4 regions of the Zobellella aerophila genome follow, and region 1 is predicted to be linked to each of the others. Evidence: predicted binding sites of a transcription regulator. Region 1 holds the regulator's gene; each other region holds the start of a gene.

Region 1 (7,725 bases):
CAAGTCCCAAGTCCCAAGTCCCAAGTCCCAAGTCCCAAGTCCCAAGTCCCAAGTCCCAAGTCCCAAGCATTAGTTCAGCAGCAGCAGGGTCGCCAGTCCCAGGAAAGACAACAGGCCGACGGTATCGGTAATGGTGGTCAGCGCCATGGAGCCGGCCAGTGCGGGATCTATGTTGAAGCGGCGCATCACCAGCGGGATCAGAGCGCCGGCCAAGCCGGCCACCGCCAGGTTGATAAACATGGCGGCTGCGATGACCAGGCCGATGGCGATACTGTCTTTCCAGATGCTGACCACCACGGCGATGGCCAGCGCCCAGATCAGGCCGTTGATCAGGCCGACCAGGGCTTCCTTGGTCAGCAGCCAGCGGGCGTTGCTGTCACTGATATGGCCGACTGCCATGCCGCGGATCATCAGGGCCAGGGTTTGGTTGCCGGCGATGCCGCCCATGGAAGGGACTATGGTCATCAGTATCGCCAGGGTAGCCAGCTGTGAGAGGGTGGCTTCAAACATGTTGGAGACACTGGCTGCAATCAGTGCGGTGCAGAGATTCACCGTCAGCCAGATGGTCCGGCGTTTGGCGCTGGGCAGTACCGGAGCGAAGGTGTCTTCATCGACGTCCATTTTGGCCATGCCCATCATGGAGTGCTCCCCTTCTTCCCTGATGATATCCACCACGTCATCTATGGTGATCCGGCCGAGCAGGATGCCGTTCTCATCGACCACAGGTGCCGACAGCCAGTCATGGCGCTCAAACAGGTTGGCGGCTTCGACATCGGACATGGTCAGGGGGATGGCCTCGACCTGGGTATCCATGGCTTCGGCGACCGTGGTGGCGGGAGCCTGTACCACCAGGCTGGCGAGTGACATGTCTCCCAGCAGGCGGTTGTCCTTGTCCACCACATAGAGGGTATCCGTGCCTTCCGGCAACTCGTTGCGCAGGCGCAGGTAGCGGAGCACCACGTCGATGGTGACATCCGCTCGCAGGGTGATGAATTCGGTATTCATGATCGAGCCGGCGGTGTCTTCCGGGTAGGACAAGGCCTGCTCGGCCCTGAGCCGGTCCTGCTCGTCCATCTGGGTCAGCACCTGGCGATACAGGCGTTCGGGCAGATCTCGCAGCACATAGGCCAGATCGTCCGACTCCATGTCTTCCAGGGCGTTGGCCAGCTTTTCCGGATCCATCAGCCGGATGATGCCGTCCCGGACTTCTTCCGACAGCTCTTCCAGAATTTCGCCGTAATCATCCGGGTCGACCAGTTGCCAGAGGACCTTACGGCTGGGAGCGGGAGAGGATTCCAGCAGCCAGGCGACGTCGCCGGGACGCATCTGTTGCAGCATACGCCGCACATGGATGAACATGCCGCTGTCCAGGGCCCGGCCGATGGTTTCCAGCTGATCCGTTGTCCTTTCCTGGTCAAGGGGCTCAGTCATCCGGGGCTCCTAGTGGGTGAATTCAATTGGATATGAATTTTACCCTATTTATTCCGATTCGTTAAAACGATCTGCCACCAGGCGGGCTACGGCATCCATCGCCGCCTCGGCCTCCGGGCCTTCTACTACCACCCGGATGGCATGGCCCTGGGCAGTTTCCAACATCAGCAGGCCCATGACACTGTTGGCAGGGGCCTGTTTTTCCTGATTGCAGACGGTGATGATGGCATCGAATTGTTGCGTTAATTGCACCAGCTGAACAGCGGCGCGGGCATGGAGTCCCAGTTTGTTGACGATTTCCAGATCCCGTTCAATTTTCGGCATTGCGTTTTTCCAATGTACGGTGGCGGACTTGCACGTTTTTTCCCATGCTTTTGAAGGACTGCGCCAGCTGCTCGGCGAGGTAGACGGATCTGTGCTGACCGCCGGTGCAACCGATGGCGACGGTCACATAGCTGCGGTTATTGCGTTCCAGATGAGGCATCCAGGTGAGCAGCAGGTTTTCTATCTGCCACAGATACTTCATCACCTCGGGTTGGCTGGCCAGATAGATGGCGACCGGCTCATCCTTGCCGGTAAAGGGCCTGAGTTCGGCGACCCAGTGGGGGTTGGGTAGAAAACGGGCGTCAAAAACAAAGTCGGCATCCTTGGAGACGCCGTGTTTATAACCGAACGACTCGAATACCCAGTTTAGCTCGCGCTCCTTCTTGCCAAGCACGCGTTCACGGATCACCTCGCTCAGATCGTGAATACTCAGGTTGGAGGTATCGATGCGCAGATCCGCATCGGAAGAGAGGGGGGCAAGCAAGTGGGTTTCTTCCCGGATGGCTTCATCCAGAGTCAGGCTCTCCCTGGACAGGGGATGCAGACGGCGGGTGTCGCCAAAACGACGGATCAGCACGCTGTTTTCCGCATCGATAAAAATACTGGAGAGGTTGACCTCTGCCATCGATCTGATTTCGGCCAGACAGGCCTCCAGCTTTTCGGTGCTGTCGGGCAGGTTGCGCACGTCTATGCTAACCGCCACTTCACCCGGACGGGCCAGACGCATGTTGATCAGGTCGGGCAGCAGTTCAACCGGCAGGTTATCGACGCAATAGTAGCCTAGGTCTTCCAGTACCCGCAGGGCGACTGTCTTACCCGAGCCTGAGCGGCCACTCACGATAACCAGTTGCATACCAGCTCCTCAGGCAGAAATCATGATTTGGTACAATTCATCGTCGCTGGTGGCCTGGCGTAGTTGTTTGCAAACCTGCTTATTACTGAGCTTTTCGGCGATAAGCGACAAGGTTTTCAGGTGTTGTTTACATTCTTGTTCCGGCACCAGCAGCGCAAAAACCAGCCCTACCGGCTGGTTGTCGATGGCATCGAACTCCACCGACTCGGCAAAGGTCAGCAGTACCGCCGTCGCCTTATTTTCATTGCCGATACGGCCATGGGGAATGGCGATACCATTACCTATGCCGGTGGTACCCATTTTTTCCCGGGCCAGCAGGCAGTCAAAAAGCTGTTGGCTGTTGATGTTCAGATGTTGGGCGGCCAGCTCGCTGATGATTTCCAGGGCGCGTTTCTTGCTTGTACAAGGAACTGCACTGCGGGTGCAGTCCCTGCTTAATATATCGGCGACTTCCATGGTTATATTTTTTTGAGCTTCTCTTTGTGTTTGATGATCTGGCGATCCAGCTTGTCGATCAAGCCGTCGATAGCCGCATACATGTTTTCATGCTGGGCATTGGCGAACACTTCTCCGCCGCTGACATTCAGCTTGGCCTCGGCAATCTGTTGTAATTTTTCCACGTTAAGGATGACGTGCGCATTGGTAATATGATCGAAGTGACGTTCCAACTTGGTAAATTTGCTATTCACATAGTCACGTAGTGCATCGGTGATTTCTACATGGTGTCCAGTCAGGTTTATTTGCATAACGTCTTCCTTCTTGGTCTGCCTTAAACCAGGCGTTTACGCTGATTGGAAGGGGGGATGGCCAGAGACTCGCGGTACTTTGCGATGGTTCGACGGGCCACTTGTATCCCCTGTTCGGCCAGCAACTGTGCGATTTTGCTGTCGCTTAATGGCTTGGCCGGATTTTCTGCACTGACCAGCTTCTTGATCAGGGCACGAATTGCGGTGGAGGAACATTCACCACCATCGTCGGTTCCTACATGGCTGGAGAAAAAGTACTTCAGCTCAAACACGCCCCTGGGGGTATGCAGGAATTTCTGGGTGGTCACCCGGGAGATGGTTGATTCATGCATCTCCACGGCTTCGGCCACATGATTCAGCACCATGGGCTTCATGGCTTCCTCTCCCTGTTCAAAGAATGCCTGTTGTTGTTCCACAATACAATTGGCAACCTTGAGCAGGGTCTCATTTCTGCTTTCAAGACTCTTGATGAACCACTTGGCGTCTTGCAGATGACTGCGGATAAACTGGCTATCCCGACTGTCCTTAGTGTGTTTGGCCATGGCGGCATAGGTTTGGTTCAATCTAACCTTGGGCATGGCATCCGCATTCAGCTCAGCCGTCCAGAGCCCCTGACGCTTGGTCACCACCAGATCGGGGATCACGTATTCAGAGCTGCTCTGGAGAACGCTGTTGCCGGGCCTGGGTTCGAGCTGTTGGATCAGGGCCAGCACGGCGCGCAGCTCCTCTTCCTTCAGTTTGGCCTTGCGCTGCAGGGTGCGATAGTCCCGGTTACCGAGCAGGTCCATATGCTGGGTAATGACTTCCCGGGTCTGGGGTAACCAGGGGGTGTCGGGCGGGAAGCGCTCAAGCTGGATCAACAAACACTCCTGTACCGAACGAGCGGCAACGCCGATGGGATCAAAATGCTGGATCCTTTTTAATACAGCTTCGACCTCTTCCGGCTCAATGTCCAGCTCATCGCCGGCAACCGCGTCACAGATATCCTGAATACCTATGGTCAGGTAACCGGCCTCGTCGATGGCGTCGATAATGGTGGTGGCGATGGCCTGATCGGTGTCGCTGAAGGGGGTCAGTTGCATCTGCCAAAGCAGGTAATCCTGCAGGGTCTCGGTGGTTTCACCCTGGTATACCATATCCTCGGCCCCGTCCGGTGCAGGGCCAGGGCCGCTGGTGGAAGCGCTGTAGACATCGTCCCACTGGCTGTCGGTGGGGAGTTCGTCGGACAGCTTGCTCTGCTCCATGGCGGTGTCCGTGGCCATCTGGTCATCCTGGCGGGGCTCCGCAACCTCAATGGTGTCCGGCTCTTCCTGCTCCAGCAAGGGGTTGGCCTCCAGGGCTTGCTGGATCTCCTGCTGCAGTTCCAGGCTGGAGAGTTGCAACAGCCGGATGGCTTGTTGCAACTGGGGAGTCATGGTTAACTGCTGACCCAGACGTAACTGGAGTGTTGGCTTCATCTGTTCGGTAAGTCCTTGTTAATTATGCCGCGATTGTGCCGTGCGGAGCCGATTCAGAGGCTGAACTGGTCACCCAGGTAGACTTTTTTCACCTGCTCATTACTCAAAATTTCGGCAGGGGTGCCGGCGGCAATCCGGTGTCCGTGGCTCACAATATAGGCGCGTTCGCAGACATCCAGGGTCTCCCTGACATTATGGTCGGTGATCAGCACACCGAGCCCCCGGTCGCGCAGGTGCAGTATGACTTTTTTGATGTCGATAACCGAAATGGGATCGACACCGGCGAAGGGTTCATCCAATAAAATAAAACGGGGATCGGCCGCCAGGGCCCGGGCAATTTCTACCCGTCGACGTTCCCCACCGGACAGGCTCATGCCCAGGCTGTCCCGGATATGGGTGATATTGAATTCTTCCAGCAATTGTTCCATTTTTTCGTTACGGCTCGGGCTGTCCAGATCCTGACGGGTTTCCAAAACCGCCATCAGGTTATCGGCCACACTCAGGCGACGGAAGATCGATGCTTCCTGGGGCAAATAGCCGATTCCGGACTGAGCCCGGACATGCATGGGCTGATGGCTGATATCCTGGTCATCTATGGTAATGCTGCCTGCATCCCGTTGTACCAGGCCCACTATCATATAGAAGGAAGTGGTTTTCCCCGCGCCGTTGGGGCCCAGCAAGCCGACCACCTGGCCGGTGTTGACGGTCAGGCTGACATCGGCCACCACCTGGCGTCCCTTATAGCTTTTTTGTAAACCCCGTGCTTTCAGTATCGCCATGGCTCAGTCCTGTTTACCCGTATTATTCTCTAGGTCTTCTACCTGCTCCGGCAGGAAGACGGTAGTGACCCTGCCTTGCTGGCCCTGACCTTCGGCTTCCATCTGCTGCCTGTCGATATGATAACGGATGCGGTGGCCGCTGACGGTGTTGTCCCGTTGTTTCAGTTTGGCATCCCGTAACAGGGTGATAGTGCGGGCTTTGATGTCGTAATGAATTTCCCGCGCCTCGGCACGCACCGGCTGGCCATTTTCCAGGGTTTGGGAATAGGTGGCGGGTGCGCCGTAGGCGGTCATGGACTGTAGCCCCTCGGCATTGCGGATCACCACCAGCTTATCGGCGCGAACATCGATGCTGCCCTGTTTGACCACTACCTTGTCGCTGAAGGTGACTTTGTCGTCAGAGAGCTCGACCAGCTGGTGGCCGGCGTCTATGGTAACCTGTTGGCTGAAATCGGATTCCTTGGCCTGAGCCAGGTTAAGCGACAGCGCCAGCAGGCCGGTGACGCTAAGGGTTATAAGTTGCCTGGGTGCCATTTAATAATTCCACGGTTTGTTGTTCGAGTCTGCCCAGCAAGCCCTGGCCCTGGGTATGGTATCCGGGGCCGCGCAGCATCACTGCCTGATTTGAGCGTAGCTGATTATGCACAAAGTCCATTTCCAGGTATTCGGTTGAAATGGTGTCAATCAGAGCCTCACTTTGCAGGCTTTGGCCCAGCACCGACTTTCTCAGGATGGCGTTGTCGTCGGTATTGATAATGCCTTCATCACCACTCAATTGCCATTGGGGCCGGCCATCGGGGGAATAGAGCAAGATAACAGGTTTTTCCAGCAGGGTCATGGCCAGGCCTCCGTAGTATTCCGCATGCTCCGCATTCATTCCCCGGTAGGGTAGGCCCAGGTTATTGTATTGCAGGCTGCTCAGGTCCTTGGCGATAAAGTCCGGCTGATAATTCTGATCCTGGCCGGAGTTGGGGGGCGCGGGCCTGAGCCATTGCCAGCATACCAGGGCGAACAGCAGCAGCACGGCAAACAGCCAAGTCTGCCGGTTCATACGCTCATGCCCTGGGCTTGCTCCAGTTTGCCCTGAGCCGCGAGGATAAGATCGCAAAGTTCGCGCACGGCACCGAATCCACCCGCCACACGGGTAATATAATCCGCATCCCGCAGGACCAGAGGATGGGCATCCTTGACCGCTACCCCCAGGCTGCAGTCCCGCATCACCGGCAGGTCGACCACATCATCGCCGATATAGGCCACCTGGCTTGGCATCAGTTTGAGGGTACCCAACAGCGCCTGGTAGCTGTGCCACTTGTCGCCCTGGCCTTGGTACACATGGCGAACCCCGAGGGAAGCCATACGTTCACTGACGATGCGGGAATCCCGACCGGTGATCACCGCCACCTGGATGCCGGCATTGAGCAGGGCCTTGATACCGAAACCATCCTTGGTGCAGAAGCTTTTATATTCTTCCCCTTGATTGCCCAGATAGATCATTCCGTCTGAAAGTACCCCGTCGACATCGCAAATCAGCAGGCCGACGTCGGCAAGACGTTTCCATACGGTGTTGGCCACAGGACCATAGAGAGTTTGCTGTTCCATTAAATGACTCCCGCCCGTAACAGGTCATGCATATTGAAGGCGCCCACCGGCCGGTTGTGCTCATCGACCACCAGTAGCCCGCTGATGCCTTTTTCTTCCATCAGCTTGACCGCCTCCGCCGCCAGCATGCCGGCATGGGCGGTAATGGAGTGACGGGTCATTACCTGGCTAATGGGGGTCTGGTGAACATCGATGCAATGATCCAGGGTGCGGCGCAGGTCCCCATCAGTATAGACGCCCATCAGTTGCTGATGTTCGTCCACCACGGCGGTAAAACCCAGACCGGTACGGCCTATCTCCAGCAATGCCTCTATAATCAGGGTCTGGGGACCAACCCTGGGCACCCTGTCTCCCTTGTGCATAATATCGGCGACCCGCAGTAACAGCCGCTTGCCCAAGGCGCCACCCGGGTGGCTCAAGGCAAAATCATCGGCGGTAAAACCGCGGGCTTCCAGCAGGGCAACCGCCAGGGCGTCACCCAGTACCAGCGCCGCCGTGGTGCTGGAAGTGGGTGCCAGGCCGAGGGGGCAGGCTTC
Region 2 (7,725 bases), on a different contig from region 1:
ACCACCGCCACCATGATGCGGGCCATGGAATCGCTGCTGCCGTTCTGAAATTCATCCCATACGAATTTACCCAGGCCCGGGTTCTGGGCCAGCATCTCGGCGGCGATCAGCACCATCCAGGCGACCCCCAGGGACAGGCGCAGGCCGGTGAAGATCATGGGGATGGCGCTGGGCAGCACGATTTGGCGCACATGGGTCAGGCCGCGCAGACGCAGCATCTTGCTGACGTTGACCAGGTCCTTGTCCATGCCAGCTACCCCCACGGCGGTGTTGATGAGTGTCGGCCACAGGCTGCACAGGGTGACGGTGACCAGGGAGATCAGGAACGACTTGGACACCAGCGGCTCGGGGGTCACATAGAGGGCGCTCACCACTATGGTCACCAGCGGCAGCCAGGCCAGGGGGGACACCGGCTTGAGCAGCTGCACCACCGGGTTCATCGCCTGATACAGGTTCTTGTTCAGTCCCAGGGCGATACCGGCCGGAATGGCGATGACCATGGCCAGCAAAAAGCCGGCGGCCACGGTTTTCAGGCTGGTCAGGATCTGGTCGAAGAAGGTGGGGCGGCCGGTAAAGGCGCGTATCCGCACTTGGGCGTCGGGATTCTCCGCCTTGATGGTCAGGTTGCGGGCGATCTGGCGGTCATAGAAAGCCCGCTCCCGGCTCCGCTCGGCCTGGTGCTCCTGCACCAGGTTGACCAGCTGCTGGCCGGTTTGCACCGGGCCGGGCAGGGTACCGAGGGAGGTGGTGACCTGGGCCGCCAGCAGATGCCAGATCAGCAGGAAGCCGGTGATGCCCAGCATAGGGATCAGGGCCCTGGACAGCCGGCGCGGCGAAGCCAGGCCTGAAAGTCGGGACAGGGGGATGATGTTCATCATGATGCCTCCTTAGAGCTGGCTGTCGCCGGTCAGGCCGATGGCGAACTGGTCAATGTAGGCGTTGGGGTGGTGGCCGTCGTAAGTCTTGCCGTCGATAAAGGCGCTGGTGGCGGGGCGGAAGCCGTCGCGGCTGTCCAGGCCGGGGAAGTCGTCGGCAGACAGTTTGCCGTCGGCGATCAGCGCCTTGGCGGCCCGGGTGTAGATATCCGGGCGATAGACACGTTTGGCCTGTTCCAGATACCAGTCATCGCTCCGTGCCTGGGGGATCTGGCCCCAGCGGCGCATCTGGGTCATAAACCAGATGGCATCGCTGTAGTAGGGATAGGTGGCGTTATGGCGGAAGAAGACGTTGAAGTCCGGCGCCGGGCGCACATCCCCCTGTTCGTATTCAAAGGAGCCGGTCATGCTGGCGGCGATCACCTTTTGGTCGGCACCCACGTAGTAGGGCCGGGACAGGATATCGACCGCTTCCTGGCGGTTGCCATTCTGCTCCGCATCCAGCCAGTGGGCGGCGCGCAGCAGCGCCTTGACCAGGCGGAGATGGGTGTTGGGATTGGCGTCGCTCCAGGCCTTGCTCACCGCGAAGACTTTTTCCGGGTTATAGGGCCAGATATCGTGGTTGGTGATCACCGGCACGCCTATCTTCTTGAGCACCGCCTGTTGGTTCCAGGGCTCGCCCACGCTGTAGCCGGCTATGGTGCCGGCCTCCAGGGTGGCCGGCATCTGCGGCGGCGGGGTCACCGACAACTGCACTTCGGCCTGTAACAGACCACTGTTGTCGCCCTTGTGCGGGGCGTAGAAGCCCGGGTGGATGCCGCCGGCGGCGAGCCAGTATCTCAGTTCGTAGTTATGGCTGGACACCGGGAATACGGTGCCCATCTGCAGCGCCTTGCCGGCCTGCTGGTATTGCGCCAGGGCCGGCTTGAGCGCGGCGGCGGAAATGGGGTGCTGCGGCTTGCCGGCTTCGTCCAGCTTAAGGTTGGGCTTCATCGCCTCCCACAGCGCGTTGGAGACGGTGATGGCATTACCGTTCAGGTCCATGCTGAAGGCGGTGACCAGCTCGGCCCGGGTGCCGATGCCGAGGGCGGCCCCGATCGGCTGGCCAGCCAGCATATGGGCACCGTCCAGCTCGCCGGAAATGACCCTGTCCAGCAGCACTTTCCAGTTGGCCTGGGCTTCGAGGGTGACATACAGGCCTTCATCCTCGAAAAAGCCCTTGTCGTAGGCGATGGCCAGCGGGGCCATATCGGTCAGCTTGATAAAGCCGAGGGTCAGCTCGTCTTTTTCTGCCGGTCCTATGCTGGTCTCGGCCGGGGCCTGGGATGCCAGGCTGAGGGTGAGTGCCCCGACCAGGGCGGATTTTTTCCATAACGTCATCTTGAGAGCTCCCTGTTTTTTTAAATTCGGTACCGCGTCAAGCGGGCTGCTAGATAAGCAACATCAAGATACGTGCCAAAAGTTATGATATTGATTTTTAAGTGTTTTTATTTGCTTATGGAAGGTCAGCTCCGCCATGGGGGAAGCCACTTCACCAAGATAAGGCAGGGCTGCACTAAGGCCGGGCCATCGGTGCCTCGGGAAGGGAGATTTGCTCGCCTTGCGAATATTAAGGAGCAGGTGGTCGAGCGTCCCTAGGAGAAAGTGGTCAGCTGGCTGGCAACCGGACAAAAAAACTCCCATTCAGGGATGGGAGTCAGCCAAATGGCAGAGGACTGGAGAAACGTAGTATATGGTGGTCCGGGTCGCCGGATAAGCGCCCACCATGATGGCAGGCCTGGCTTACAGCTTTTCTCCCAGCGACTGGCTCTGAGATGCCTCTAGTAGCTGTTTTAATTCGGGGATGCAGGAGCCGCAGCGGGTCCCGCATTTCAGCTGCTGCTGCAATTCTTCAAGTTGTTCGACCCCCTCTTCGATGGCTTGGCGGATGCGCTTTTCGGTCACGCTCCAGCAACTGCACACCAGTCGGCCAGTGCCGGCCAGGGCCTGGCTCAGTTGGCCGAGCAGCAGGCTGGGTTGCAGCGTGCTGCCCAGCAGGGAGGCCAGCGCCTCGGGATTGATCTGCCAGGGCGACTGGCCGAACAGCAGCAGTCCCTGGATCTTGCCCGCTTCCAGCCCGACCAGCAGCCGGCCCTGGGGAAGCGGCCAATCCAGCCAGCTGCCTTCGCGGGTCAGGGCGGTCCTGGCCTCAGCCAGCGAGGTCTGCGAGTCGATCAGGCTCCAACACTCGCCGCTGGCCAGAGGACGCCGGCTCCACCATTCCGGCAGCCAGCGAGGGGCCTCCAGACCTATCCAGCTGGCCTGCCATTGATGGCGTACTGCCACCACCTGCACCGGGTTTTGCTTGAAGGCTGGTTGACCCGAGGTGGGGCAGCCGCGGGCGCTAACCAGATCGTTGACCCGGCCACCCGAGCTGAATTCACCGCTCCAGTGCATGGGCACGAATACTTGGCCGGGGGGTATGCTTTCGTCTGCTACCACCCGCAGCAGGGTATGGCCGCGCTCATTGTGCAGCTGGAGCAGCAGCGCCTGGTCGAGGCCGCCCCGGCTCAGTGTGCTCGGATTTATCTGCGCCTGGGGCTCGCTCGTCGCCGCCATCAGCCGGGCCACATGCCCGGTGCGGCTCATGGTATGCCACTGATCCCGCAGTCGGCCGGTATTGAGCAGCAGGCGGGCTCCGGCCGGCTCGGAGCGCTCCCGGGGGGAGGCCGGGTGCAGGCGGGCCTTGCCGTCCGGGGTGGCGAAATGGCCGTCGCCGAACAGCCGGGCCGGACCGGTTTCCCGACCGGCCAGGGGCCAGCTGCGCGGTGTCATTTGTTGATACTGCTCATCGCTCAGGCCGCTCAGGGCCGAGATATCGAACAACCGTTCGCCGCCGTTCTCGAAGCCGGACAGGGCCGCGTGCTCGCGGAAGATGGCGGCGGGCGAGTCGAAGCCGAATGCCTGCTCAAAGCCCATGGCCTGGGCCACCTGGCAGATAGCCCACCAGTCTGGCCTGGCGGCGCCGGGCGCCGGCTTGAACGGGCGCTGACGGGAAATGGTGCGGGCCGAGTTGGTCACAGTGCCGTCTTTCTCGCCCCAGCCGGCGGCGGGCAGCAAGACCCTGGCCAGCCGGGCGGTATCCGTGTTGGGACTGATATCCGACACCACCAACAATTCGCACTTTTCCAGGGCGCGGCGGGCACGGGCGCTGTCGGGCAGGGATACCGCCGGGTTGGAGCCCATCACCCACAGTGCCTTGATGTCGCCCCGCTCCAGTGCATCTATCATCTCCATGGCCTTTAGTCCCGGGCCCGGGGCCAGCCGATCGCTACCCCAGAAACGGGCCACCTTGTCCCGGTTGCCGGGGGCGAAGTCCATATGGGCCGCTAGCTGGTTGGCCAGGCCCCCTACCTCTCGGCCGCCCATGGCATTGGGCTGGCCGGTAAGGGAAAAGGGGGCAGCCCCCGGCTTGCCGATGCGGCCGGTGAGCAGGTGGCAGTTGATGATGGCGCCGGCATTGTCGGTGCCCTGTTCGGACTGGTTGATGCCCATGCAGAACAGGGTCAGGGTCTTGGGAGTATCGAGGAAGGCCTGGTAGAAACGATTCAGCTCGGCGATGGTCAGGCCAGTGGCTTCGGCCACCTTATCTGTCCGGTATTCGGATCCGCCCAACGTCAGGCTCAGCTCGGCAAAGCCGGTGACGTGCTGCTCGATAAAAGCCCGGTCCATGCTGGCGCTGTCCAGGATTCGGCGGGCCAGTCCGTTGAATAGCAGCAGGTCCGAGCCGGGTTTTATTTGCAGGTGCAGATCCGCCTGCTGGCTGGTGGCCGTGCCCCTGGGATCTATCACTATCCACCGCTGAGCGGGGTTGGCGGCCCTGGCCTGCTCCAGCCGGCGAAAAAGTACCGGGTGGGTCCAGGCGCTATTGGCCCCCACCATGACCACCAGCTCGGCTTCGGCCAGATCCTCATAACCGGCGGGCACGGCATCCTCGCCAAAGGCGCGCTGATGGGCGGCGACGGCGGACGACATGCACAGGCGGGAGTTGGTGTCGATATTGGCGGAGCCGATGAAGCCTTTCATCAGCTTGTTGGCCACATAATAGTCTTCGGTCAGCATCTGGCCCGAACCGTAGAAGGCCACGGCCTGGGGGCCATGCCGTTTAATAATCTCGGCAAAGCCGGTGGCGACGGTGGCGATGGCCTCGGGCCAGTCCAGCTGCCTGCCATCTACCCTGGGATAGAGCAGGCGATTGGGCAGGGTCTGGCTTTCGCCCAACGCCATGCCTTTGACACAGAGGGCGCCCCGGTTGGCGGGATGAAGCTGGTCACCGGTGACGGCACCCTGGCCGTCGATCTTGACGCCGCAGCCAACGCCGCAGTAAGGGCAGGTGGTATGGATCGAAGCTGTCATAATGGCCTTGTGGTTAGATGCGTTTATATCTATCAAGCAAGGCCTGTGCCATTGATGTAGTTTATTATTAATCAGGTGGTTAGAGTGCCGATGAGGCAAATCTTTGCACAATAACAAGGCAAGGGGGCCAAGATGGTGCAGGCCTGGATCGGGCCGGCGAAGCAATGCGGTGATGGCATTAGGTATACCGTTATTTCGGTCACTCTAGGCGGAGGGCGGCTCAGAATCGGTTAACCGGCACCTTCAGATACACCCGGCCGTCATCTTCCGCCGGCGGCCACCGGCCGGCCCGCATGTTGACCTGTACCGAGGGCAGCAGCAGCCGGGGCGTGTCCAGCTTGGCGTCCCGCTCGCGGCGCATGCGCACGAATTCGTCCTCGGTAATGCCCTGGTGAATATGGAGGTTGTGCAGGCGCTCTTCCTCCACCGTGGTCTGGCAGGCATATTGCTCCCGTCCCGGGGCCTTGTAATCGTGACACATAAAGAGGCGGGTCGAGGCGGGCAGGGCAAAGATCTTGTGCACGGAGCGGTAGAGGCTGGCCGCGTCGCCGCCGGGAAAATCGCAGCGGGCGGTGCCATAGTCGGGCATGAACAGGGTATCACCGACCCAGGCGGCATCGCCGAATACATAGGTCATGCAGCCGGGAGTATGGCCCGGTGTGTGGATGGCATGGCCTTCGAGCGCGCCGATGGCGATGGGGTCGCCGTCGGCGAACAGCCGATCGAACTGGCTGCCGTCCCGGGCAAAGTCGGGGCCGGCGTTGAACAGTGCCCCGAAGGTCGTTTGCACCTCGGTGGTGAGGGCGCCGATGCCGAGCCTGGCCCCGGTTTTTTGTCGAAGATAAGAGGCGGCCGACAGATGATCGGCATGGACATGGGTTTCCAGGATCCATTCGGTTATCAACCGGGCCTTGTTAATAAAGGCCAATATTTCGTCGGCGCCGGTGGTGGCAGTGGTACCGGAGGCGTAATCGAAGTTCAGCACGGGATCGATAATGGCGCAGCAGCCAGAGCCCGGATCTTGAACGACATAGCTGAAGGTGAAGGTCGAGTCATCGAAGAAGGGCGTGACGAGCGGTTGCATATCGCCTCCGGCGCATTCATTTCAAAAGAAGTTGCTGATATTTTGTTAAGTTTAAATAACTGTTCCTAATACCGCTACATCGACCGGGTCGCGCACGCAGACACGCCATGCACCCGTCCCTGAGTGCTCCGCTGGGCTATCCCTGACACAGGGGATCTGCTTAGCTATACCCGGTCGCTGTCTTGAGTGAGCTACTATTCGGAACCGCAATTTAATCTAGATAGGGCATAGGGCGCGTATTTCTGGGGGACTTCTAGGGCGGGTGGGAGTGATGTCAGGAGGCCGGCCCTCACTCCCTGGGTTCCTGGCTATTTCTTCAGTCCGGCGTTAATCTCCAGCAGATCCTGCTCGGTCAGGTTGCCGGCGGCCTGCTTCAGCTGCAGCTGACTGAGGATATAATTGTAGCGGGCCTCGGACAGCTTCTGCTTGGCGTCATACAGCTGGCGGGTGGCATTGAGTACATCCACTATGGTGCGGGTACCCACCTCGTAACCGGCTTCGGTGGCGCTGAGCGCGCTTTCCGCCGATACCACCAGCTGCTCGAAGGCGCGTACCGAGCCGAGTGCGCCGTTGACATCATTGAAAGAGGAATATACCTGGCTCTGCACCGAGCGGAAGCTGCGTTCGAGCCGCTCGCTGGCGGCGACATAGTTGTGCTGGGCCTGTTTCACCTGGGAGCTGGTGGCGCCACCGGAATACAGCGGCAGGGAGAAGGTCAGCCCGACCGTCCCCTCATTGATGCTGCCGTCGTTGTTGGCGCTGAAGCCGGTCTGCTTGGTATCGGTATAATTGCTGTTGAGCCCCGCGTTCAGATCCAGGGTCGGTTGATGGCCGGCCTTGGCCAGGCTGATCTGCTCGTTGGCGATATCCTTGAGGATGCGTTGGCTGTGCAGTTCCAGATTCTGATCCAGGGCGATCTCCAGCCAGGTACCGGCGCTGTCCACCGGTTTCTGCGGGCTGAAGGTGTCGGTATCGAGTGGCAACAGTTTGGAATAACTCATGCCGGTCAGCTCACGCAGCACTTCCTTGCTGTTGTTGAGCTGGTTTTCCGCCACTATCTCGTCGGCCAGGGCCTGGTCATACTGGGCCTGGGCTTCGTGCACGTCGGTCATGGCGCTCAGGCCCACCTCGAAGCGCTGCCTGGTCTGCTCCAGCTGGCGGCCGACCGCTTCCTTGTTGGCCTGCACAAAACTCAGGGTGTCTTCCGCATTGAGCACATCGAAATAGGCCTGGGTGGCACGGAGGATCAGTGCCTGCTGGATTTGCTTATAGGAGACTTCGCCCTGAGCCGCGGTTTTTTCGGTGATATCCAGATTGACCCAGCTGGAACGGCGGTACAGGGCCTGGCTCAGGTTGGCGCCCACATTGGCC
Region 3 (7,725 bases), on a different contig from region 1:
CGGGTACACAGCTTGCCCTTGTATTTGGGATCGGCCAGCTCTTCATAAGTGATGTCGTCACGCTTGCCAACTCGCTCCACCGAAGAATACACGGCACGGGCGCGGGTGGTCAGGGCGAACCAGCGGCCATCGGCATCGCGGTACTGGGCCGGGATATTTTCCTCCAGCACCTTGTTGTCCAGCGGCTGGGTCAGATCCTTATCGACCACGTCCATCAAGCGGCTGACATCGACGGTCAGCACCAGATCGGCCGGTGACAGGCGCCCTTCCCGCTCCAGACGCTCACCCATGCCATCCTTGATAAACACCACGTTGACATCGATGCCGGTGTCCTTGGTAAAGGCCTCAACGATAGGCGCGATCAGGAAGTCCTGACGGTTGGAATAGACATTCACCTCTTCGGCAAAGGCATTGGCGGACAAACTGCTTACCAACACAGCGGCAGCGGACAACAGGTGTTTATGGTGCATTATCCAGGTTCCATTTGGTTGAGTGAGAATAATTAGCGTTTAGAAGTATACATTTGTAGCTAACGTAATCAATAGCCAGGCTATGACTGAATAAGAAAAATTTTCATCCGCACTCGCTCTACCTATTCGTCCGTCTCCCTTCTTTCGCCGAATCAAACATCGGCCGAACGGCGATATTTTGCTCCGAAACAGGAGTGTTCCAGGACCCGGTTGGTTAACGGCCATTGCCCGGCATTCAAACTCCAAACGAAAAAAGGGGGACTCAGAGTCCCCCAAAGAACCAGGCTCGGCAGCCTCGTAAATACCTTATCAATTTTGCTTCACGGTCACGAACTCGGGGTAGGCATCGATACCGCAGTCGATCATATCCATACCGGACATTTCTTCCTCTTCGGTCACCCGGATACCCATCACCTGCTTGAGCACATACCAGAGCAGCAGGCTGGCGCAGAATACCCAGGCACCGATCACCAGGATACCGGCCATCTGGGCCCACAGCGAGGCGTCGTCATTGGCGACCGGCACCATCAGCAGGCCGAAGATACCGCAGACGCCATGTACCGAGATGGCGCCGACCGGATCATCGATGCGCAGTTTGTCCAGGCTGATGATGGCGTAAACCACCAGCACCCCTGCCAGCAGGCCGATGGTGGCGCCCCACAGATGGCCGGGCGACAGGGGGTCGGCGGTAATGGCCACCAGTCCGGCCAGCGCACCATTGAGGATCATGGTCAGGTCGGCCTTGCCCCAGGTCAGCTTGGTCACCAGCAAGGCACCGATGGCGCCGGCGGCGGCGGCGGCGTTGGTGTTGACGAAAATCTTGGCTACCGCGGTGGAGTTCTCCACATCGGACAGCAGCAGTTGGGAGCCCCCGTTAAAACCGAACCAGCCCATCCACAGGATAAAGGTACCCAGGGTCGCCAGCGGCATATTGGAGCCGGGGATCGGATGGATGGCGCCGTTTTTGCCGTATTTCCCCTTGCGGGCACCCAGCAGCAGCACACCCGCCAGGGCGGCAGCGGCACCGGCCATATGCACTATGCCCGAGCCGGCAAAGTCAAAGAAGCCCCACTCTGACAGGAAGCCACCGCCCCAGGTCCAATAGCCTTCCAACGGATAGATAAAGGCGGTCAAGACCACCGCAAAGGCCAGAAACGCCCACAGTTTCATCCGCTCGGCCACGGCACCGGAGACGATGGACATGGCTGTCGCCACAAACACCACCTGGAAGAAGAAATCGGATTCCAGGGCATGGTCGGCGCCTTCCGCCTGGCTGCCGATCAGGCCGCCCAGGCTGGGCAACCAGCCGCCTTCGGCATTGTCCACATACATGATGTGGTAGCCCACCAGCAGATACATGGTGCAGGCGATGGCAAACAGCAGAATATTCTTAGTCAGGATTTCGGTGGTGTTCTTGGCCCGTACCAGGCCGGCCTCCAGCATGGCAAAGCCTGCCGCCATCCACATCACCAGTACACCGGACATCAGGAAGTAAAAGGTGTCCAGGGCAAACTTCATTTCAGTTAGTGCATCCATCATGCATTCCCTCGCTTAAATCGCTTCAATATCCCGCTCACCGGTGCGGATGCGCACGGTTTGCTGCAGCTCGTAAACAAAGATCTTGCCGTCGCCTATCTTGCCGGTATAGGCGGTTTCGCAAATCGCCTCCAGCACGCGCTCGACCTGCTCGGTCTGAGTGGCAATTTCCAGTTTGATTTTGGGTAAAAAGTCCACCGTGTACTCGGCGCCCCGATACAGTTCGGTATGACCTTTCTGCCGTCCGAATCCCTTTACTTCAGATACCGTCATCCCCTCGATGCCGACCTCGGCGAGGGCCGAACGCACATCGTCCAGTTTGAACGGTTTGATAATGGCGCAGATCATTTTCATGGCTAGCTCCGTTGTTTAAGCCTGGGTTAACCAAATACAAACAATCTTCGTGCCAACTTTTTATTTGTTAATTTTCAATAGCTTAACTATAAGTGACGGATGAGCCCGTCCGCTGTGATATGATTTTGGTGCAGGTTAAACAATGATCGCACCGAGATGGTGCAAGGGAGTCAGACCATGTTATCCCTATCGGCCCGGGTGCATATCCCCGAGCAGGAGCTGGAGTTTTTAACCATGCGGGCCAGCGGCCCGGGTGGCCAGCATGTGAACAAGACCGACTCGGCGGTGCAGCTGCGCTTCGACTATGCCAACAGCCCCAGCCTGCCAGATTCCTACAAGGTGGCATTGAGCACGTTGCAGGATCATCGGGTGCTAGAGTCGGGTTGGATCCTGATCCGCTGCGAGAGCTACCGCAGCCAGCTGCAAAACAAGGAAACCGCCAGGGAGGCGCTGCTCGCCCTGCTGCAACAGGCCACCCGGCCGGTAAAGGTGCGCCGGGCGACCAAACCGAGCAAGGCCGCCAAGCGCAAACGCACGGACAGCAAGATCCACAGGGGAAAAATCAAGAGCGGACGGGGGAAGATCAAGCTGTGATTGGGGACTAGGGACTCGAGTATGCAGTCCAGTCCCTGATCCCGGGTCACCGCTCACCGGCCAGTAAGAAAATCCCGCCATTGTTCCAGCACCCGGGCCAAGTCGTCCAGGCCGCAACCGGCGTACAGCTCGTCATCGTAATAGGCCATGCCGTCTTCCATCTGATCGGTATCGAACGCCAGGGCATGGGCACTCAACTCAGCCTCTTCCCTGGTCAGCAGCAGGGTAAACTCGGGGTAGGTTTTCCTGAACTCCTGCTGTTCACACGCCTCGATGATGCCGATGACCCGCAACAGCTCGCTCGCCTCGGCAGGATCCACCTCATCGGTCAACCACTGGCCCAGGGCTTCATGGCCCATGGTAAAACGGGCCCGGTGACGCCCATCCAGATCCCGAAGAAATTCAAACTCCACCCATACCTCCTGCGTTAAAACGGCGATTCTACCCCGCGGGCCGGAGCAGGACAAAGGTCTCAGCGATCGGGTCCCGTTGCCGGCCGCCGGCCGGCAAGGCGGAGCCGAACATGCAGCCGGCTGATGGTAAGGATAAAGGGCAGGAAGATCAGCGCCCACAGGCTGCGGTACCTGTTGTTTTCCGGCCTGCCCGCGCCGAAGGTGAGCGGCTCCGGCTGCCAGCCGGTGACATACAGAGTGCCGAACATCCAGTCCCACACCGACAAATTGGTGCCGAAGTTCCTGTTGAAATGCTTGGGATCGTTGCTGTGGTGGATCTGGTGCTGAGCCGGGCTGTTGATCACATGCTCGATCACCGGACCGAACGACAGCCAGATATGGGTGTGTCTGAGGTTAGCGGCCAGCGAGTTGAAGAGCAGCACCAGGTAGCTGGATCCGAACAGGGTATACTTGCTCACGCTGCCACCGCACAGGTAATAGAAGCCCCCCGCATAGGCACCGATAAACAGGCCCTTGGCGAGCTTCTCCGCCACCTTTTCCACCACATGGATACGGCTGGCGGTGGCTGGCACCAGCACTTCCGCCGAATGGTGCACCTTGTGAAATTCCCACAGCCAGCGACAATGAAAAACCCGGTGCACCCAGTAATGCACGCAATCGGCCACCAGGAACAGGCCCAGACCATAGAGCATCATCAACCCCATGTTTTCTCCCAGGCGCGGCCGTTCCCCCCAGACCCGGGTGAAGAAGCCCATATAGTCCCGGGACTCCCAGATATGGGGCTCCACCAGTCCGACCACCGGCAGCACGAAGAGCACCTTAAGCACCCCACGGAGCAGATAATACTGATAGTCCAGCAGCGCCGAGGGATGAAACAGCACATCGCGACCGCCGATAAAGGTCCAGTAACTGGCGGTGCCCGGGGCGCCCTCTCGCTTGCGCTGCAGGTAGAGCCCTAGGGCCGCCAGATAGGATATCGCCAGGAACACCACCGAGAAGCGGCCATTGAGATCGAAGACCCCGACCAGCTTGTCGACCATAGGATCGATCAGCAACAGTTGCAGCCGATCAAACAACGCATAAAACATTTCCACTTCACATCCCCACGTGGTCATCCATTCCCGGTACGGATATCCACGAAAGCCGACCAGTCATAGTTACCGCCCATCAATTCGGGCTCCACACTACCAGGGCCGGATTCTAAAAGAAAACCATTCGCAACTCTATTACAAAACAGGATAAAGCCGCTGCTAAGACAATGACGGACATGAGATCAAAATTATTGAACACAATAAATTACAAAAATAAATACAATTTAAATTATATTAATTCTTCCCCCGAACGTCTGGCTCGTCGTATTAATCTCCATCGTCCTGTACGGCCGCCTTAAATTAGGTGAAAATATCGACAAATCTCGGTAATCATAGATAAAAACTCTTAACATAAAGAGAGACAGCCCTCAGGTCCGGGCTGACAACGACAAAAATAACGGCCGAATCCTCAACAAATTGTACACATACCCGGAGTGCATACATATGAACCATCACCCGCAACCAACCTCAGGCCAGCCAATCGGAATTGGTCTACCAGCTGTACGCTCCCCCCCTTTGTACAGTCCCTGTTCGCCGCCATCCAGCATCTGCTGGCCTTGTTCGTGGTCGTTGTTACTCCGCCGCTGATCATCTGCCAGATCCTGGGTATTCCCGCCGCCGATACCGCCCATATCATCAGCATGTCGCTGTTTATCACCGGTGTGGCCTCCTTCATCCAGATGAAGCGGTTCGGTCCCGTGGGAACCGGCCTGCTGTAGATCCAGGGCACCAGCTTTAACTTCCTGGGCCCCATCATCGCCAGCGGCCTGGCAATGAAAGAGGGCGGTGTCGGCACCGAAGCCATGCTCGCCGCGCCGACCGAAATGATACTGTCCCGCTTCCTGCATCTGGCCCGGCGCATCATCTCGCCCCTGGTCAGCGGCATTATCGTCACCCTGATCGGGCTGCCCCTGACCCAGCTAGGGCTGCTGTCTATCGGCGGCGGTTTCGGCGCCATGCAGGACGGCAGCCTGCCGGCCATGGCCCTGCCCATTCCCATGCAATACGGCCTGGGCTTCGATGCCTCGCTGTTCAATACCTTCCCGGTATTCATCTTCAGCCAGAACAACGGGGTGATCCAGATGACCGGCGTCGCCAGTCGCCATGTGGGCTTCTTCGTGGCCGCCATCCTGGTACTGATGGCCTGTTCCCTGCCATCAGTACCCTGATCCAGCGCATTCCCGAGCCGGTGCTGGGCGGCGCCACCCTGGTAATGTTCGGATCCATCACCGCCATCCTGATGAACCTCATCATGCCGCAAGCAGAGGAGGCCGGCGAGGCTCAGCTGGCGTAAAAACAGTCCCCAGTCCCCGCTGATCACATCGCCCGGCGCTACCAGGATTCAGGAAATAAGAAAGCCAGCCCGAAGGCTGGCTTTTGTTTACCGCGTTATCCGCTCAGAGGCTCAGATGGCCTGCTGGAAGATCACCGTATCCGCCTTTTCCACGTAGCTGTCCAGCTCGTCGAAGTTCAGGTATCGGTAGGTATCCGCCGCGGTGGCGTTGAGCGCCTTGGCGTATTCCTGATACTCCTCGGGGGTCGGCAGCTTGCCGTGGATGGCGGCCACCGCGGCCAGCTCGGCAGAGGCCAGGTACACGTTGGCGCCCTTGCCCAGACGGTTGGGGAAGTTGCGGGTAGAGGTGGACACCACTGTGGTGTTGTCGCCGACCCGCGCCTGGTTACCCATGCACAGGGAGCAGCCCGGAATTTCGATGCGGGCACCGACCCGGCCGAAGATGCCGTAGTAGCCCTCGGCGGTCAGCTGATCCTTGTCCATCTTGGTCGGCGGCGCCACCCACAGGCGGGTCGGCAGCTGGCCCTTGTATTTGTCGAGCAGCTTGCCGGCGGCGCGGAAGTGGCCGATGTTGGTCATGCAGGAGCCGATGAACACCTCATCGATCTGCTCGCCGGTCACCTCGGACAGCAAACGGGCGTCGTCCGGATCGTTGGGCGCGCACAGGATGGGCTCCTTGATCTCGCTCATGTCGATTTCCAGCACATGGGCGTACTCGGCATCGGCGTCAGCTTCCATCAGCTCGGGGTTGGCCAGCCACTCTTCCATGCCCTTGATGCGACGTTCCAGGGTGCGCTTGTCACCGTAGCCTTCGGCGATCATCCACTTCAGCATAACTATGTTGGAGTTGAGATATTCGGCGATCGGTTCCTGGTCCAGCTTGATGGTACAACCGGCGGCGGAGCGCTCGGCGGTGGCATCGGCCAGTTCGAACGCCTGCTCTACCTTCAGCTGGGGCAAACCTTCGATTTCCACGACCCGGCCGGAGAATTCGTTGATCTTGCCTTCCTTGGCCACGGTCAGCAGGCCGTGCTTGATGCCGTAGTAGGGGATGGCGTGCACCAGATCACGCAGGGTGATGCCGGGCTGCATTTCGCCCTTGAAGCGCACCAGTACCGATTCCGGCATGTCCAGCGGCATCACCCCGGTGGCGGCGGCGAAGGCCACCAGGCCGGAGCCGGCCGGGAAGGAGATACCGATCGGGAAACGGGTGTGGGAGTCACCGCCGGTACCCACGGTATCGGGCAGTAGCATGCGGTTCAGCCAGGAGTGGATCACTCCGTCGCCCGGACGCAGGGACACGCCGCCCCGGTTCATGATGAAGTCGGGCAGGGTGTGGTGGGTGGTCACGTCTATCGGCTTGGGATAGGCGGCGGTGTGACAGAACGACTGCATGGTCAGATCGGCGGAGAAGCCCAGGCAGGCCAGGTCCTTCAGCTCGTCACGGGTCATCGGGCCGGTGGTGTCCTGGGAGCCGACGGTGGTCATCTTGGGCTCGCAGTACTGGTTGGGGCGCACGCCCGCCACACCGCAGGCCTTGCCGACCATCTTCTGGGCCAGGGTGTAGCCCTTGCCGGAATCGGCCACCGGGGCCGGGCGCTTGAACACGGCGGAGGCGTCCAGACCCAGAGCGTTGCGGGCCTTGTCGGTCAGGCCGCGGCCGATGATCAGCGGAATACGACCACCGGCACGCACTTCGTCGAGCAGCACGTCGGTCTTCAGTTTGAAGGTGCTGATGACATCATCGGTGCCCTGACGGCAGATCTTGCCCTCGAAGGGATAGATGTCGATCACGTCGCCGGTGTTCAGCTTGGTGACGTCGCACTCGATGGGCAGGGCGCCGGCATCTTCCATGGTGTTGAAGAAGATGGGGGCAATCTTGCTGCCGATGCAGATGCCGCCGGCACGCTTGTTGGGCACGAAGGGAATATCGTCGCCCATGTGCCACAGCACCGAGTTGGTGGCGGACTTGC
Region 4 (7,725 bases), 350 kb from region 1:
TCAGCTGGCTGTGGCATGGCCAGCAGCTGGACGGTTTCGCCATCCTGGGCATCGGCCTGATCCTGGCAGGCACGGCGGTGATCAACCTGTTCTCTTCGGCGGTGCAACACTGAGTCAGAAGCCTGGCGTCTGGCCATAACGCTGTCTGCGTTCCCATGCAGAGCATGGAAACGAGGGTCCCAAACTGCACACTAGGCGAGTGTTTACGGCTGCTCGCTTATGGCTTGCCTCTTGGTCACAAGTCTGTCGGTTTGTTATGGCGTACTCTGTGACGGTCGGCTGAGCTCCCAGGGAGGGTTTACGGCGTGTTGGCGGAGTAGTGCCCTTTGTCCTCTTTCGGGCTGTCATCAAAGCCAACAAAAACTTGTGACCAAGTGACAGGCCTACGGCTTTGTTTTAGCTCAAAGCCCATAGCGCTCTATCTTCTTCAGCAGTCCCTGGCGGGAAAGCCCTAACGCCTGGGCGGCGTGGGTGCGGTTGTTGTCGAAGCGCGCCAGGGCCTCGCCGATAAGCCGAATTTCCAGCGCCCGTACCTGGGCATCCAGGCTGTCGCCCGGCCGGGCGGAGGAGCCGGCGGTTTGCGACTGGGCATCGGGATAGAGCAGGGCGATGTCTTCCAGGCTGATGACGCCGCCCTGGGCGATGGCGGCCACGCTGTCGAGGGCGCTTTTCAGCTCGCGCACATTGCCCGGCCAGTCGCGGCGGATAAACCAGTTGAAGGCATCGGTATCGGGACGCAGGGAGGGCGCTCCGCCGTCCCTGGCCTGCAGTTCGAGAAAATGGGTGATCAACAGGGGAATATCTTCGGGCCGCTCGGCCAGGGGCCGGGTTTCTATGGTTACCCCCTTGATGCGATAGAACAAATCCTCGCGAAATTCTCCCCGGCTCACCTTGTCGGGTAAGTCCGCATTGGTGGCCGACACCAGCCGCACGTCTATGGTTTCCAGGCTGCGCCCGCCGACCGGGTAATAGCTGCCTTCCTGCAGCACCCTCAACAACTTCACCTGCATCGCCAGCGGCATCTCGCCTATCTCGTCCAGGAACAGGGTACCACCGTCGGCCAGCTTGAGCAGGCCGTCGCGGGCCTTGTCGGCGCCGGTGAAGGCGCCCTTGGTATGGCCGAACAGCTCGCTTTCCAGCAGCTCGGCGGGAATGGCTCCGCAGTGCACCGAGATAAAGGGGGCGCCGGCGCGCTGGCTGAGATCGTGGATGGCCTTTGAGATCACTTCCTTGCCGGTGCCCGAGGGGCCGGTCACCAGCACCCGCACATCGGTGGGCGCGATGCGGCTGACCAGGGCGCGGATATTGTCCATCGACGGGGAGGCGCCGATCAGGGTGTCGAGCGCGGATTTCTTGCCCAGGTTATCTTTAAGCGCACTCAGCTCCCGGGCCAGCTGGTGCTTGGTCAGCGCCCGTTTGACCACCACCGCCAGCATGTCCGGATCTATGGGTTTGGTGAGGAAGTCCCAGGCGCCCTGGCGCAGGGCTTCCAGCGCCAGTTCCCGTTCGCCGTGGCCGGTGAGGATGATCACAGGCCGATCGGCAAACTGGGGGACCGCCGCCAGGGTGTGCATGGGATCGAAGTGGGGCGGCAGCGACAGGTCCAGCAGGATCAGATCGGCGTCGAATGACTGCAGCTGACCCTGCAGGGCGTTCAGATCGGCTCCGCTTCTCACCTCATAGCCGGCCGCCTTCAGCCACTGATCACAGAGGGTACGGAAGGCCGGTTCATCGTCGATCAACAGTATGCGTGCCTGGTTCATGTGTGGTCTCCCTCGGGGAAAAGCAGTTCAAAGCTGACGTTCCAGCCCAGATCGTTGCGGTAGCGGATACGGCCGCCATGGGCATCCATGATACGGCGCACTATCGCCAGACCCAGCCCGCTGCCGCCGCTGCGTTTGCTGACGAAGGGACGGAACAGGCTGTGGCGCATCTCGGGCGCAAGCGCGGGGCCATTGTTATGCACCCGTATGCTGCCGGCACGCTCCCCCGCCTCGATACGGATGATGCCGCCGTCCTGGTTGCGGACAAAGGCCAGGGCATTGTCGATCAGGTTGGTAAACACCTGCTGCAGCCGGTAGGGATCGGCGTTGATGACCAGCTCGGCGGGCAGGGCGCACTCGAGGCGGGCCTGCTGCCAGTCAAACTGGTGGCTCAGGCTGTCGATCAGGTCTTTCAGCCGTACCGGCTGGCGCTGGATCTGGATTCGGCCGGAATAGGACAGCATATCGGAGATCAGCCGGTCGGCACGCTTGAGCTGGTTCTGGATCATCGCCTTGCGATCGGGATCCAGGCCTGCCGAGGCCATGGAAATAATATTGAGCGGGTTGCGCATTTCATGGGCCATGGCGGCGGACAGGCCGCCTAGCTCAACCAGGTGTTGTTCCGCCAGCCGCTTGCGCTCGGCTTCGGCCAGCTGCAGGGAGCGCTCCAGCACGCCGCAGCGGGTCGCCAGCAGCGAGGCGAACACCTCGGCGGCCAGGCGCAGCCCGGGAGTGACGTCGTCCCAGCCCGCCAGCTGGGAGCGCCAGCCCTGGGGCTGATGGTGGCAGATCAAGCGGGGGGCCGGATTGATGCCCGTGCGGTGGGTGAGGGCTTCCCCCTGCTGATAGAGGTGCACCGAGACGGGCTGGCCCATCTGGCGGGAGATCAGGGTTTCGGCGATGGTTACCAGCTCGGTCCAGCTGTTAGCCTGGCGTAACCGGGCCAGCCACATATCGAGCAGCTGTTCGTTGAGGTGGATGCCCGGATAGATAAGCCGTTCGACCAGCTTGCCGACCGGCTGATAGAGGGCCACGGCCAGGGTCAGCATCAGCATGGAATAAAGCCAGAGCTGCCATTTGGGCACATTGGCAAGGGCCTGCATGCCGAATTGTCCGGCGAGCGAGCTGAGCAGGGCGATCAGTCCCAGCACCAGCAGCGTCATTAGGGTCCATAACAGGGCCCGGTTGGCCCAGGCGTTGACTTCCAGCATCTGATAACGCACCACCCCATAGACTAGCAGCACTATGTATGAGGGCAGCAGCAGCATGGGGTAGGGATACCAATAGAGACCCATTGAGGGGAAGATAAAGCTGGTGGCCAGCCACAGTCCCCAGGCTCCGGCAGCAAACATGGCGGCGATGGAGCGGCGGCGGTTGCCCCTGTGGATGCCGAACCCCCACAGCAGGATGGCGTGGGCCAGGATGCCGATGACCACCGTATAGGCGATATTGAACCAGCCGGCGCCCTGGAATACGAAATAATGGCGGAAGTGGCCGAATTCGATCACCTTGCCGCCGGTGAGCAGCAGGCTCAGCAGAATCACCAGCAGGCTGGTCGAGTAGAACAGGCTCCGGCGGCGGGCCAGCCAATTCAGCCAGGGGCGGCTGCCCGGGCCCTGGTTGACGAAGCCGATGGCGAAGTCGAGGAAAAAGGTCGGCATCAGCGGATTGGTGAGGATCAGCGCGGCGCCCAGGGCCTCCAGGCCGTGAAAGACGGCGACATGGCCGGCGCACCAGAGTGCCATCATGATGCCGAAGCCGGCCAGCGCCTTCATGCTGCGCTGGCCGCGGGCACGCCAGAACAACCAGGCCGACACTATCAGCGCGCAGGCGCTGGTCAGTATCATCATCAATTCGAAGGCAATATCCAGCGCCATGGTATCGGATCCCATTCTGTAAACGTCGTTGACACTTAACGGCCCAGGAACTGTAAACCTTGTTGTCGATCGGGGCAAGTTTTCGCCACTTTTTTGATCCAAGGCAAGGCAGGGTAAGGCGTTTGTCTTTATGGCATGCTTTCTGCAGTTAAGTTGGTCATCATCAGATAAGGGAATGACTTACCATGGATATGACCGCGTTAGTAATTGAATTTTCTGCCATCTTTATTGTGCTGGGCCTGGCTACCCTGCCGGCCGCAATCAACCGTTACCATCGTCGCTAAGGGGGAGTAATGGAATTAGATGCCGCCATACTGTCGCGAATCCAGTTCGCCTTCACGGTCAGTTTTCATATTATTTTTCCGTCGATCACCATCGGCCTGGCCACCGCCATCGCCATCTGGGAAGGCCTGTGGCTGAAGACCCGCAATCCGCTTTATTTCCAGCTGGCGAAGTTCTGGATTAAGCCGTTCGCGATTACCTTCGGTATGGGGGTGGTCAGCGGCATAGTGCTGTCCTACGAGTTCGGCACCAACTTCTCCAAATTTTCCGAACTCACCGGTCCCGTGCTGGGGCCGTTGATGGCCTATGAGGTGCTGACCGCCTTCTTCCTGGAGGCCGGCTTCCTCGGCGTCATGCTGTTCGGCTGGCAGCGGGTCAGTGAAAGGCTGCACTTCTTCGCTACCTGCGTGGTCGCGGTGGGCACCTGGATTTCCGCCTTCTGGATCATCGCCGCCAACTCCTGGATGCAGACCCCGGCCGGCTACGAAATCATCGACGGCCGGTTCGAGGCCACCAGCTGGCTGGAGGTGGTGTTCAACCCCTCGATGCCCTATCGGCTGATGCATATGCTGCTGGCGGCGCTGCTTACCGGCACCTTCGTGGTGGCCGGGGTCAGCGCCTGGTATCTGCGTAACAACCGGGACCAGGACTTCGCCAAAAAAGGCCTGTCGATGGCCCTGTGGGCGGCGCTGATCCTGGCGCCGGTCCAGGCGCTGGTGGGGGACTACCATGGCCTGACGGTGAAGGAATATCAGCCGATCAAGCTGGCGGCGATGGAGGGCATCTGGCCCGAGCGGGAAGCAAGCGTGCCGCTGCTGCTGTTCGCCGTGCCCGACATGGAAAACGAAACCAACCACTTCGAGCTCAAGATCCCCAAGCTGGCCTCGCTGATCCTAACCCACAGCCTGGACGGCGAGCTGCAGGGGCTGAAGTCGGTGCCCGCCGACGAGCGCCCCAATGTGCCGCTGGTGTTCTACTCGTTCCGGGTCATGGTGGGCCTGGGGGTATTGATGATCTGGGTGGCGCTGCTCGGCCTGCTGCTGCGGCGCAAGGAGCGGTTGTATGAGCACAAGGGCTTCCTGGCCCTGGTCAACCTGATGATACCGGCGGGGGTGCTGGCCACCCTGGCCGGCTGGTATGTGGTGGAGGTGGGTCGCCAGCCCTGGCTGGTACAGGGGCTGGTGCGGACCATGGATGTGGTGTCGCCGCTGCCGGCGGAGCGGGTGCTGTTCTCGCTCACCCTGTTTGTGCTGACCTACAGCCTGTTGCTGTGCGTGTACCTCTATTTCATGGCCAAGCTGGTGCGTAAGGGCCCCCCGGATCGGGAGCACCTGGAGCAGCACCTGATCGGCGTGAATGCACCCGGCTTTGCCCTGGAATGGGTGAAAGATATCAAACACCAGAAGGCGGAGGCATAACATGGATCTGGCATTGTTTTATTACCTGCTGCTCGGCTTTGCCGTACTGATGTACGTGGTGCTGGACGGTTTCGATCTGGGTCTGGGCATCCTCTATCCCTGGTTCAAGGGTGAGGGGGAGCGGGATCATATGATGCGCTCCATTTCTCATGTGTGGGACGGTAACGAAACCTGGCTGGTATTCGGCGGCGTGGTGCTGTTCGCGGGCTTTCCCGCCGCCTATTCCGAGCTGCTGGCGACCATGTACACCCCGCTCATCATCATGCTGATCGGGCTGATCTTCCGTGGGGTTGCGTTCGAGTACCGGTTTAAGTCCCATAGATCCAAGCCCTGGTGGGATCTGTCGTTCTTCCTGGGTTCCACGGTGGCGGCCTTTTGTCAGGGATTGATCCTGGGGGCCGTGGTACAGGGTGTGGATGCCGGCGCGGGCGCGACCGGTGCCCTGGACTGGCTGTCGGCGTTCTCGGTGTTCACCGGCTTTGCGGTGATGGTGGCCTATGCCCTGCTGGCCTGCTGCTACCTGGTGCTGAAGAGCCGCGGCGCCATCATGGCCCGGGCCGCCCACCTGGGGCGGCAACTGGTGGTGGCCATCATGGTGATACTGGCGATCGTCAGCCTGTGGACCCTGATGGATAATGCCGAGGTACGGGCGCGCTGGTTCGACGGGCTCAACTTCCTGTTGTTGCTGCCGTTGCCGCTGCTCAGCGCGCTGTTCGGCTGGCTGCTGTATAAAGACCTGGACGGAAAGCCCCACGAAACCCGCCCCTTCTGGCTGGCGGTGGGACTGTTTATCATGGGCTTTATCGGCCTGGTGGTGGGGCTGTTCCCCTACCTGATCCCCCACCGGCTGACCCTGTGGCAGGCCAGCGCTCCCGATTCCAGCCTGCTGTTCCTGCTGCCGGGGATCTTGATCTTCCTGCCGCTGATTTGCGCCTACACCCTGTGGGGCTACCGCATCTTCGCCGGCAAGGTGGAAGACTTCGAGGAGGGCTACTGATGCAAACGCAAAAACGGCAGTGGCGCTGGTTCGCCGGTCTCTATGCGGTCAGCCTGCTGGCGCTGTTCGGGCTCAGCGGCCTGCTCAAGCTGCTGATGAGCATGCTGTAACTTTAAACAGGTCTCGCAAGAGGCCTTTTTATTGGCTGAAATAAAACGCCTCGTCTTTCTCCCCGAGGGCGCCCGGGGTCGGGCTATGCTTATTGGATGGGACACCCTGATGGCCGGGACTATGGTTGTCCGTGGCAGGGTGGTTCGCCGATGGGAGAGCAAAGATGTTCAGGTTTTCCTCTTTAATGCTGGGTACGGCCCTGATGGCAATGTCGGCGGCTGGGCAGGGCCTGGCCCAGGGTATGGACGGCGGTGATGCTGAGCTGATTGAGCGCGGCCGGTACCTGGTGAAGATAGCCGGTTGCAACGACTGCCATACGCCCGGTTATGCCCAGAGTGGGGGCATAGTCCCGGAAGCGCAGTGGCTGACGGGTGATCAGCTGGGCTGGCATGGATACTGGGGCACCACCTATCCGAGCAACCTGCGCCTCTATATGCAGGGCCTCTCTGCTGACGACTGGCTGCGGCTGGCCAAAACCAAACAACTGCGCCCGCCCATGCCCTGGTTTGCGCTGCGTGATATGACGGAGGCGGATCTGCTTGCCATCTACAGCCTGATCAGGCACCTGGGTCCGACCGGGGAGCCGGCACCGGCCTATGTGCCTCCCGGGCAGGAGCCTACTGAGCCCCTGGTCCGCTTCCCCGCCGCATCCCAATAGGCTTTCGGAGGGGACTAAAATTGACAGCTCCCCCTGGTGCTGATTCAGGAAGGGAATGAAGGTGGTAAAAAACGCAAACCCAGGCCAAGGCCTGGGTTTGCGTTTTTTAGTGGTGTGTTGAGGATAATTCAGGTCAGCCAGAAGCCGCCGATCAGCAGGGCCGTCAGGGTCAGCACGCCGCCGATCAGCGCATAGGGCAGCTGGGTCAGGGCGTGATCCATGGTGTCACAACCCGCCCCCTGTGCCGACAGCACGGTGGAGTCGCTGAAGAAACAGGCATGGCTGCCGAAGGCCGAGGCCGACAGCAGGGCACCCACCACTAGCGGCATGGGCACATCCATGGCCAGCCCCAGGGGCACCACTATCGGCAGGGAGATGACGAATACCCCCCAGCTGGATGCGGTGCTGAACACCACCGCCGCCATCACCAGGAAGATCAGCGCCGGCAGCAGCGCCGGGGTCAGGATCGGGGTGACGGTGTCGATGATATAGCTGGTCATGCCCAGCTGATCGTTGACCTCCTTCAGGATAAAGCCGGCACAGACGGTGGCCAGGGGATGGAGCATCACCTTGAAACCGTCCAGGGTCGCCTCAACCTGCTCGGTAAAGGACAGCAGCC

Evidence for each region. The regulator sigma-54, encoded in region 1, starts transcription at its own class of promoters, with help from an activator protein. The targets are predictions, from matches to a motif close to TGGCACNGTTTTNGCTT.
Region 2: a site for sigma-54 is predicted at 2,317-2,333, ahead of ABD806_RS14260 (CmpA/NrtA family ABC transporter substrate-binding protein). Genes of this name have one in related genera too.
Region 3: a site for sigma-54 is predicted at 2,399-2,415, ahead of ABD806_RS14420 (P-II family nitrogen regulator). Genes of this name have one in related genera too.
Region 4: a site for sigma-54 is predicted at 3,772-3,788, ahead of ABD806_RS09640 (cytochrome ubiquinol oxidase subunit I). Genes of this name have one in related genera too.

What each region holds. Positions count from the first base shown of each region.
Region 1 is NZ_BAABCX010000002.1:776,256-783,980, reverse strand. Features, by position in the region: gene mgtE (magnesium transporter) at 70-1,431, opposite strand; gene ABD806_RS11295 (HPr family phosphocarrier protein) at 1,480-1,755, opposite strand; gene rapZ (RNase adapter RapZ) at 1,742-2,608, opposite strand; gene ptsN (PTS IIA-like nitrogen regulatory protein PtsN) at 2,618-3,064, opposite strand; gene hpf (ribosome hibernation promoting factor) at 3,067-3,354, opposite strand; gene ABD806_RS11275 (RNA polymerase factor sigma-54) at 3,378-4,811, opposite strand; gene lptB (LPS export ABC transporter ATP-binding protein) at 4,865-5,590, opposite strand; gene lptA (lipopolysaccharide transport periplasmic protein LptA) at 5,594-6,124, opposite strand; gene lptC (LPS export ABC transporter periplasmic protein LptC) at 6,096-6,641, opposite strand; gene kdsC (3-deoxy-manno-octulosonate-8-phosphatase KdsC) at 6,638-7,189, opposite strand; gene ABD806_RS11250 (KpsF/GutQ family sugar-phosphate isomerase) at 7,189-7,725, opposite strand, start outside.
Region 2 is NZ_BAABCX010000004.1:139,844-147,568, forward strand. Features, by position in the region: gene ABD806_RS14255 (ABC transporter permease) at 1-878, opposite strand, end outside; gene ABD806_RS14260 (CmpA/NrtA family ABC transporter substrate-binding protein) at 888-2,255, opposite strand; gene ABD806_RS14265 (nitrate reductase) at 2,658-5,270, opposite strand; gene ABD806_RS14270 (MBL fold metallo-hydrolase) at 5,491-6,354, opposite strand; gene tolC (outer membrane channel protein TolC) at 6,663-7,725, opposite strand, start outside.
Region 3 is NZ_BAABCX010000004.1:175,149-182,873, reverse strand. Features, by position in the region: gene ABD806_RS14430 (Fe(3+) ABC transporter substrate-binding protein) at 1-470, opposite strand, end outside; gene ABD806_RS14425 (ammonium transporter) at 780-2,006, opposite strand; gene ABD806_RS14420 (P-II family nitrogen regulator) at 2,022-2,360, opposite strand; gene arfB (alternative ribosome rescue aminoacyl-tRNA hydrolase ArfB) at 2,538-2,954, shown strand; gene ABD806_RS14410 (YacL family protein) at 3,008-3,367, opposite strand; gene ABD806_RS14405 (sterol desaturase family protein) at 3,427-4,455, opposite strand; partial or broken gene ABD806_RS14400 (solute carrier family 23 protein) at 4,910-5,710, shown strand; gene acnB (bifunctional aconitate hydratase 2/2-methylisocitrate dehydratase) at 5,864-7,725, opposite strand, start outside.
Region 4 is NZ_BAABCX010000002.1:423,094-430,818, reverse strand. Features, by position in the region: gene ABD806_RS09655 (DMT family transporter) at 1-113, shown strand, start outside; gene ABD806_RS09650 (sigma-54-dependent transcriptional regulator) at 402-1,763, opposite strand; gene ABD806_RS09645 (sensor histidine kinase) at 1,760-3,655, opposite strand; gene ABD806_RS09640 (cytochrome ubiquinol oxidase subunit I) at 3,934-5,340, shown strand; gene cydB (cytochrome d ubiquinol oxidase subunit II) at 5,342-6,337, shown strand; gene ABD806_RS09630 (hypothetical protein) at 6,612-7,106, shown strand; gene ABD806_RS09625 (Na+/H+ antiporter NhaC family protein) at 7,235-7,725, opposite strand, start outside.